One region of the Streptomyces sp. NPDC085931 genome, then DNA from elsewhere that is predicted to be linked to it. Evidence: riboswitches for the same ligand, from Rfam matches in the RefSeq annotation. Region 1 holds a riboswitch; the other holds the start of a gene.
What was found. A riboswitch is a leader RNA that binds a small molecule or an ion and turns the genes downstream of it on or off. The one in region 1 is predicted to bind thiamine pyrophosphate.

Region 1 (4,412 bases):
GGCAAGACCCGCGAGGGCCTGGCCGGCGCGGTGTCCTTCGCCATGGTCGTGGGCGCGCTGTGCATGCAGTTCCTCATCGACGACGGCGCCTGGTGGCAGGGTCTGGTCCTCGGCCTCGCGGTCGCGGTCAGCGCGACGCTCGGCGACCTCGGCGAGTCCATGATCAAGCGGGACCTCGGCATCAAGGACATGGGCACGCTGCTGCCGGGCCACGGCGGCATCATGGACCGGCTCGACTCGCTGCTGCCGACCGCTCCGGTCGTCTGGCTGCTGCTGGTCCTCTTCGTCGGCTCCGGCTGAACGGAACCGATCCCTGGAGCGAGCCTCCGTCCGGTGCCGGGCGGGGGCTCGCCGCCGTTGTACTCACCGCAGGTGACCACCCCCACCCCGCTCCCGCCAGGGCACCCGGCGTCGATCTGCCACACTGGAAGGGTTATGCCTGCACCCGGAGAACTCACTTTCGTTGCCCCGCGCGGAGCCAAGAAGCCGCCGCGGCATCTTGCCGATCTCACTCCTGCCGAGCGCAAGGAGGCCGTTGCCGCTGTCGGGGAGAAGCCGTTTCGTGCCAAGCAGCTCTCGCAGCACTACTTCGCGCGGTACGCGCATGATCCGGAGCAGTGGACCGACATCCCCGCCGGGTCCCGGGAGCGGCTGCGCGAAGCGCTGCTGCCCGAGCTGATGACCGTCGTGCGGCATCTGTCGACCGACGAGGGCACCACGCGCAAGACGTTGTGGCGGCTGTTCGACGGGACGCTCGTCGAGTCCGTGCTGATGCGCTACCCGGACCGGGTGACCATGTGCATCAGTTCCCAGGCCGGGTGCGGGATGAACTGCCCGTTCTGTGCGACGGGGCAGGCGGGACTGGACCGGAACCTGTCCACCGCCGAGATCGTGCACCAGATCGTGGACGGGATGCGCGCCCTGCGGGACGGGGAGGTCCCCGGCGGTCCGGCGCGGCTGAGCAACATCGTGTTCATGGGCATGGGCGAGCCCCTCGCGAACTACAACCGGGTCGTCGGCGCCATCCGGCGGCTCACCGACCCCGAGCCCGACGGGCTGGGGCTCTCGCAGCGCGGGATCACCGTGTCGACGGTCGGGCTCGTCCCGGCCATCCACCGGTTCGCCGACGAGGGCTTCAAGTGCCGCCTGGCCATCTCGCTGCACGCCCCGGACGACGAGCTGCGCGACACCCTCGTACCCGTGAACACGCGGTGGAAGGTGCGCGAGGTGCTGGACGCCGGTTTCGAGTACAGCGCCAGGTCCGGGCGCCGGCTGTCCATCGAGTACGCGCTGATCCGGGACATCAACGACCAGGCCTGGCGCGGGGACCGGCTCGGCCGGATGCTCAAGGGCCGGCCCGTGCACGTCAACCTCATCCCGCTGAACCCGACGCCCGGGTCGAAGTGGACGGCCTCCCGGCCGGAGGACGAGAAGGCGTTCGTGGAGGCCATCGCCGCGCACGGTGTGCCGGTGACGATCCGGGACACCCGTGGTCAGGAGATCGACGGGGCGTGTGGTCAGCTCGCCGCCACCGAACGGTAGTCTGACCGTCGTAAGAACATCTGCATATTCCGACAGGGGAGCGCCACAGCGCTGAGAGTGCGGCACCAGCCGCAGACCCTCCGAACCTGGCCCAGGTCATTCTGGGTAGGGAGATCGGTCGCCACTCGAGCTGTTGCGCCCTGCCCGGGACGGCGGAAGTCCCGGGCAGGGCCGCGTCTTCTCCTGGTCACTCCAGGAGGAATCCAGTGAGCATCAACGCGAAGCGCCTGACGGCCGCGGTCGTCGGGCTGGGCATGGCCGGCACGCTCGCCGCGTGCGGGTCGTCCGACGGCGGTCAGGGGTCCGGCGACTCCAAGACCGTGACGCTGGTCAGCCACGACTCGTGGGCCGCGTCCAAGGGCGTCATCGCCGCCTTCGAGAAGCAGTCCGGCTACCGGGTCCGCGTCCTGAAGGACGGCGACGCCGGGCAGGCCGTCAACAAGGCCATCCTCACCAAGGACAACCCGCAGGGCGACGTCTTCTTCGGCGTCGACAACACCCTGCTCTCCCGCGCCCTCGACAACGGCCTCTTCCAGCCGTACGAGGCGAAGGGCTCGGAGCGGATCAAGGCCGAGTACCGGGTCGACCAGGGCAAGCACCGCGTCACGCCCGTCGACACCGGCGACATCTGCGTCAACTACGACAAGAAGTACTTCGCCGACCGGGACCTGCGGCCGCCGCGCAGCTTCGACGACCTGGTCAAGCCCGCCTACAAGAACCTGCTGGTCACCGAGAACGCCTCCTCGTCCTCGCCCGGACTGGGCTTCCTGCTCGGCACCGCCGCACGGTACGGCGACGACGGCTGGGCGGACTACTGGAAGAAGCTCAAGGCCAACGGCGTGAAGGTCGTCGACGGCTGGGAGCAGGCCTACAACGAGGAGTTCTCCGGCTCGGCCGGCGGCAAGAAGGCGGGGGGCGACCGGCCGCTCGTCGTGTCGTACGCCTCCTCGCCGCCCGCCGAGGTCGTCTTCGCCGACCCGAAGCCCGGCACCGCCCCGACCGGGGTCGCCGAGGGCACCTGCTTCCGGCAGGTCGAGTACGCCGGGCTGCTGAGCAACGCCGGGAACGCCGAGGGCGGCAAGGCCTTCCTCGACTTCCTGATCGGCAAGCGGTTCCAGGAGGACATGCCGCTCAACATGTTCGTCTACCCGGTGACCGAGGACGCCCGGGTGCCGGCGGAGTTCACGGAACACGGGCCCCAGGCGAAGGACCCGGAGACCATGGACCCGGCGAAGATCGCCGACCGGCGTGACCCGTGGGTCAAGTCGTGGACCTCGCTCGTTCTGAAGTGACCGCCCGGACGCGGGGCGCGGCGGCGCGGCTCGGTCTGCTGGCCGTGCCCGTCGCGTTCTTCGCGGTCTTCTTCGCCTACCCCGTCGCCGCGATCGTCGCGCGCGGTCTGAAGGCCGACGGGGCCTGGCACCCCGGGCGCATCGGGGAGGTGCTGGCGCAGTCCGACGTCCGGCACGTGCTGTGGTTCACCACCTGGCAGGCGCTGGTCTCCACGGCGCTCACGCTGCTGATCGCGCTCCCCGGCGCGTACGTCTTCGCGCGCCTGTCGTTCCCGGGCAAGCAGGTGCTGCGGGCGGTGGTGACCGTGCCGTTCGTCCTGCCCACGGTCGTCGTCGGTACGGCGTTCCTGGCACTGGTCGGGCGCGGGGGGCTGCTCGACGAGCTGTGGGGCGTACGGCTGGACACCACCGTGTGGGCGATCCTGTTCGCGCACGTCTTCTTCAACTACGCGGTCGTCGTGCGGACGGTCGGCGGGCTGTGGGCGCAGCTCGACCCGCGGCAGGAGGAGGCCGCGCGGATGCTCGGCGCGTCCCGTGCGCAGGCCTGGCGGCGGGTCACCCTGCCGGCGCTCGCCCCGGCCGTGGCCGCCGCCGCGCTGATGGTCTTCCTGTTCACGTTCACCTCCTTCGGCGTCGTCCAGATCCTCGGCGGGCCCACCTTCTCCACCCTGGAGGTGGAGATCTACCGGCAGACCTCCGAGATCTTCGACCTGTCCACGGCGGCCGTGCTGACGCTGATCCAGTTCGCGGCGGTGGGGGCGATCCTCGCGCTGCACGCCTGGACCGTGCGGCGGCGGGAGACCGCGCTGCGGCTGGTGGACCCGTCCGTGACCGCGCGCAGGCCGCGCGGCGCCGGGCAGTGGGCCCTGCTGGGCGGGGTCCTCGTCACCGTCGTGCTGCTGCTCCTGCTGCCGCTCGCCGTGCTGGTCCAGCGGTCCCTGGACGCGCCCGGACTCGGCTACTACCGGGCGCTGACCCGCGAGGACGGGGGAGTGTTCCTCGTCCCGCCGATCGAGGCGATCGGCAACTCCCTGTCGTACGCCCTCGCCGCCACGCTCATCGCCGTGGTGGTCGGCGGACTGGCCGCCGTCGCGCTCACCCGCCGGGACGCCGGGCGGTTCGTGCGCGGCTTCGACGCGCTGCTGATGCTGCCGCTCGGGGTGTCCGCGGTGACCGTCGGTTTCGGTTTCCTGATCGCCCTGGACGAACCGCCGCTGGACCTGCGGTCCTCCTGGATCCTGGTGCCGCTCGCGCAGGCGCTGGTCGGGGTGCCGTTCGTGGTGCGGACCATGCTTCCGGTGCTGCGGGCGGTGGACACGCGGCTGCGGGAGGCGGCCGCGGTGCTCGGGGCCTCGCCCTGGCGGGTGTGGCGGGAGGTGGACCTGCCGCTGGTACGGCGGGCGCTGCTGATCGCGGCCGGGTTCGCCTTCGCGGTGTCGCTGGGGGAGTTCGGCGCGACGGTGTTCATCGCGCGGCCCGACAACCCGACGCTGCCGGTGGCCGTGGCCCGGCTGCTGGGGCGGCCCGGGGACCTCAACTACGGGCAGGCGATGGCCCTGTCGACGATTCTGATGGTGG
Region 2 (4,412 bases), on a different contig from region 1:
GCTGCTCGGCTCGCTCGCGCTCTCTATCAGTATGTGAAAACTCACTCCTTGTGATCTGCTGTGTACGTTCAGCAAGATTCCACCAGATGTCAGAGGTTCGTACCCGGCCAGTCGACGGCGAATGACGGGGTTATCGATGCGCGAGTCCGTGCAAGCAGAGGTCATGATGAGCTTTCTCGTGTCGGAGGAGCTCTCCTTCCGCATTCCGGTGGAGCTGCGCTATGAGACCAGTGATCCCTATGCCGTGCGGCTGACCTTTCACTTGCCCGGTGATGCCCCGGTGACCTGGGCTTTCGGGCGGGAGTTGCTGATCGACGGGGTCGGCCGGCCGTGCGGCGAGGGCGATGTGCGGGTCACGCCGGTCGAACCGGACTCCCTGGGCGAGGTGCTGATCAGGCTTCAGGTGGGCAGCGACCAGGCGCTGTTCCGGTCGTCCACGGCGCCGCTGGTCGCCTTCCTCGACCGCACGGACAAGCTGGTCCCGCTGGGCCAGGAGGGTTCGCTCGCCGACTTCGACGCCCATCTCGACGAGGCACTCGACCGCATCCTCGCGGAGCAGGGCGCCGGGTGAGACCTCGCCCGGCGGCACGGTGGAGGAACGCTTCACCGGGTGCCGCCGGGCTGTGCAGGAACGCTTCTCCGTTGCCGCTCCACGCCCCGGGGGATCAGCGCTTGCGGCGCCGGCCCTTGCCCCCGCGCACCGCGACGGGTTCCGCGGCGGACTCCGTGCCCGGGCGGTCGGCCGAGACCACCAGTGCGGCCAGGGCCGTGGTGACCGGCACCGACGCCACCAGGCCGATCGAACCGATCAGCGTGCGCACGATCTCCTCCGCGACCAGTTCGCTGTTGGCGACGGTGCCCACACTGCTCTGCGCGATCGAGAACAGCAGGAGCAGCGGCAGCGCGGCACCCGCGTAGGCGAGGACGAGCGTGTTGACGACCGAGGCGATGTGGTCGCGGCCGATCCGGATGCCCGCGCGGTAGAGCCCGCGCCAGCCCATCGACGGGTTGGCCTCGTGCAGCTCCCAGACCGCGGAGGTCTGGGTGACCGTCACATCGTCGAGCACACCGAGCGAGCCGATGATGACGCCCGCGAGGAGCAGACCGCTCATGTCGATCGTCGGGTAGAGCCCGTGGATCAGACCGGTGTTGTCGTCGGTGTTGCCGGTGAGCGCGGCCCAGCCGATGAACACCGATCCCAGGACGCCGATCAGCAGCAGGGAGACGAGGGTGCCCAGTACCGCCACGGACGTCCGCGCGGACAGGCCGTGACACAGGTACAGGGCGATCAGCATGATGGCGCTCGCGCCCACCACCGCCACGACCAGCGGGTTCGAGCCCTGGAGGATCGCGGGCAGGATGAACAGGTTCAGGACCAGGAAGCTGATGGCCAGCGCGACCAGGGCCATCACCCCGCGCAGCCGGCCGACGGCGACCACCGCGAGCGCGAAGATGCCGGCGAGCAGCGCGAGGGGCATCCGCCGGTTCACGTCCGTGACGGAGTACTGCAGGTCCCGGGGCGCCGAGGGCTCGTAGGCGACCACGACCTCCTGGCCCTCGCGCAGTTGGCGGGACTGGTCAGGCTGGACGATCTCCGTGAACGTGCGGCCCTTGTCCTTGCCGCTGTCGACCCGGATGGTGGCCCGCTTGCAGGTGCCGTTCTCCTGCTGTACCGCGGAGGATCCCTCGGCGGTGGAGGTGTCGCCCGTCGGCGGGACGCCCGAGGCACCGGCCTCCTTGCAGCTGATGTCCACGACCTCGGTGACCGTGGCCTGCTGGGTCTGCCGGTCGAAACCGACGCCGGTGCGCTCGTGCGGCGGGGCGCCGCCGGGCCACAGCACGGCGAGACCGACCAGCACCGCTGCCGCGAACGGGATCAGGATCGCCGCGATGACCTTGCGCAGATGCATCGAGACGGGCGAGGCCGGACCGTGGCTGTGCGCGTGCCCATGTCCGCCGCCGGACGCGGAGCCGTGGCCGTGCCCGTCGCCTCCGCCGGCGCCGTGACCACCGCCGCCCGGACCGGGGCCCTGCCCACCGCCCCCGGGGCCGGAACCCGGTCCCGGGGAGCCCGGGCCGTAGCCGCCACCGGCACCGTCGCCCTGGCGGTCACCGGGGCCCGGACGGAATCGGCCACCGCCACCGTGGCCGTGACCGTAACCGCCACCGGCCGATCCGTAGTCACCGCCGTCGGCCGACCCGTACTCGCCACCGCCACCGCCGCCGGGCGTGGAACGCCTGCCGTCGCCCGGCCCGTAGCGACCATCGTCGCCCGCCCGGAACGGGCCACCGTCGCGCGGCGCGTACCCGCCGTTCTCTCGCCCGGAGGCCGTACCGGAAGGGGTACCGGTAGCCGTGCCGGTAGTCGTACGGGAAGCCGCACCGGAGGCCGCGGCGCCGAAACGGTCATCACCGAAAGCCGAGTCCGGCCCGTACCCGCGCTCCTGACCCCGGGCAGGCCCGCGGGCCGCCCCCTGGGCAGGCCCGTGCCCGGCGGCGGCCTCTCGGCCGTCACCAGGGCCGTTGCCGTGTCCGGCGCCGGATCCGCGGGGCGGTTCGGGCGAAGGGTACGGGGGACGCTGTGTCGTGGTCACCGACCGATCATCGCAAGAACGACGGGGGCCCTCTGTTCACCGCGCCAAGATTGCCGCTAGCGTGGAGGCACCTTTTTGTACACGCGGGAGCTCGGAGCACCGGGCTGAGAGGGCGCTGACCTCCGTCCCAGCGATGTTTCACATGAAACATCACCGAAGTCGAGTGATGTTTCACACGGAACGTCGGCAGACGGAAGCCGCTGCGTCGACCGCCGAACCTGTTACCGGGTAATGCCGGCGTAGGGAGTAGGTCTCATGACCAACAAGGACGTACGCACGCCTGCCTCCATCCAGGACGGACAGTCCGCGGAGGCCGGGAAGTCCATCGGCTGGCACAAGGCATACGTCGAGGGCACCCGCCCCGACCTGCGCGTGCCGGTCCGTCAGGTGCATCTCACCAACGGGCAGTCGGTCACGCTGTACGACACATCCGGCCCGTACACCGATCCACTCGTCGAGACCGACGTCCGCAGGGGCCTGCCGCCGCTGCGCGAGAACTGGATCATCGCCCGCGGCGACACCGAGGAGTACGCGGGCCGCCCCGTCCGCCCCGAGGACGACGGCATCAAGCACACCTCACCCCGTGGCGGCCTGCGCAACCTCGACGCCGTCTTCCCGGGACGGCCGCGCCAGCCGCGCCGCAGCCGGGACGGCAAGGCCGTCACCCAGCTCGCGTACGCCCGCCGCGGCGAGATCACCCCCGAGATGGAGTACGTGGCCATCCGGGAGAACGTCTCCCCGGAAGTCGTGCGCGACGAGATCGCGGCGGGCCGGGCGGTGCTCCCGGCCAACGTCAACCACCCCGAGATCGAGCCGATGATCATCGGCAAGCGGTTCCTGGTGAAGGTCAACGCCAACATCGGCAACTCGGCCGTGACGTCCTCCATCGAGGAGGAGGTCGAGAAGATGACCTGGGCGACCCGCTGGGGCGCCGACACGGTCATGGACCTGTCCACCGGCCGCAACATCCACACCACGCGCGAGTGGGTGCTGCGCAACTCCCCCGTCCCCATCGGCACCGTGCCGCTCTACCAGGCCCTGGAGAAGGTGGACGGCCGGGCCGAGGAGCTGACCTGGGAGATCTACAAGGACACCGTCATCGAACAGGCCGAGCAGGGCGTGGACTACATGACCGTCCACGCGGGCGTGCGCCTGGCGTACGTGCCGCTGACGGCGAACCGCAAGACCGGCATCGTCTCGCGCGGCGGCTCGATCATGGCCGCCTGGTGCCTCGCGCACCACAAGGAGTCGTTCCTCTACGAGAACTTCGAGGAACTCTGCGAGATCCTCGCCGCCTACGACGTCACCTACTCCCTCGGTGACGGCCTCAGGCCCGGCTCGATCGCGGACGCCAACGACGAGGCGCAGTTCGCGGAGTTGAGGACGCTCGGGGAACTCAACCGGATCGCGAAGCGTTTCCACGTGCAGACGATGATCGAGGGCCCGGGCCACGTCCCGATGCACAAGATCAAGGAGAACATCGACCTTCAGCAGGAGATCTGCGATGAAGCCCCGTTCTATACGCTCGGCCCGCTGACCACGGACGTCGCGCCGGCGTACGACCACATCACCTCCGGCATCGGCGCCGCGATGATCGCCTGGTGGGGCACGGCGATGCTCTGCTACGTCACGCCCAAGGAGCACCTGGGCCTGCCGAACCGCGACGACGTCAAGACCGGCGTCATCACCTACAAGATCGCCGCCCACGCCGCCGACCTGGCCAAGGGACACCCGGGGGCGCAGGAGTGGGACGACGCCCTGTCCGACGCCCGCTTCGAGTTCCGGTGGGAGGACCAGTTCAACCTGGCCCTCGACCCG

Region 2: another riboswitch for thiamine pyrophosphate. It lies ahead of thiC (phosphomethylpyrimidine synthase ThiC); the one in region 1 lies ahead of ACIGAN_RS13480 (thiamine ABC transporter substrate-binding protein).

What each region holds. Positions count from the first base shown of each region.
Region 1 is NZ_JBITSK010000005.1:507,883-512,294, forward strand. It holds gene ACIGAN_RS13470 (phosphatidate cytidylyltransferase) at 1-300, shown strand, start outside; gene rlmN (23S rRNA (adenine(2503)-C(2))-methyltransferase RlmN) at 436-1,542, shown strand; TPP riboswitch at 1,567-1,672, shown strand; gene ACIGAN_RS13480 (thiamine ABC transporter substrate-binding protein) at 1,797-2,834, shown strand; gene ACIGAN_RS13485 (ABC transporter permease) at 2,810-4,412, shown strand, end outside.
Region 2 is NZ_JBITSK010000004.1:473,347-477,758, forward strand. It holds gene ACIGAN_RS10920 (IclR family transcriptional regulator) at 1-37, shown strand, start outside; gene ACIGAN_RS10925 (SsgA family sporulation/cell division regulator) at 137-571, shown strand; gene ACIGAN_RS10930 (YibE/F family protein) at 666-1,910, opposite strand; TPP riboswitch at 2,668-2,857, shown strand; gene thiC (phosphomethylpyrimidine synthase ThiC) at 2,850-4,412, shown strand, end outside.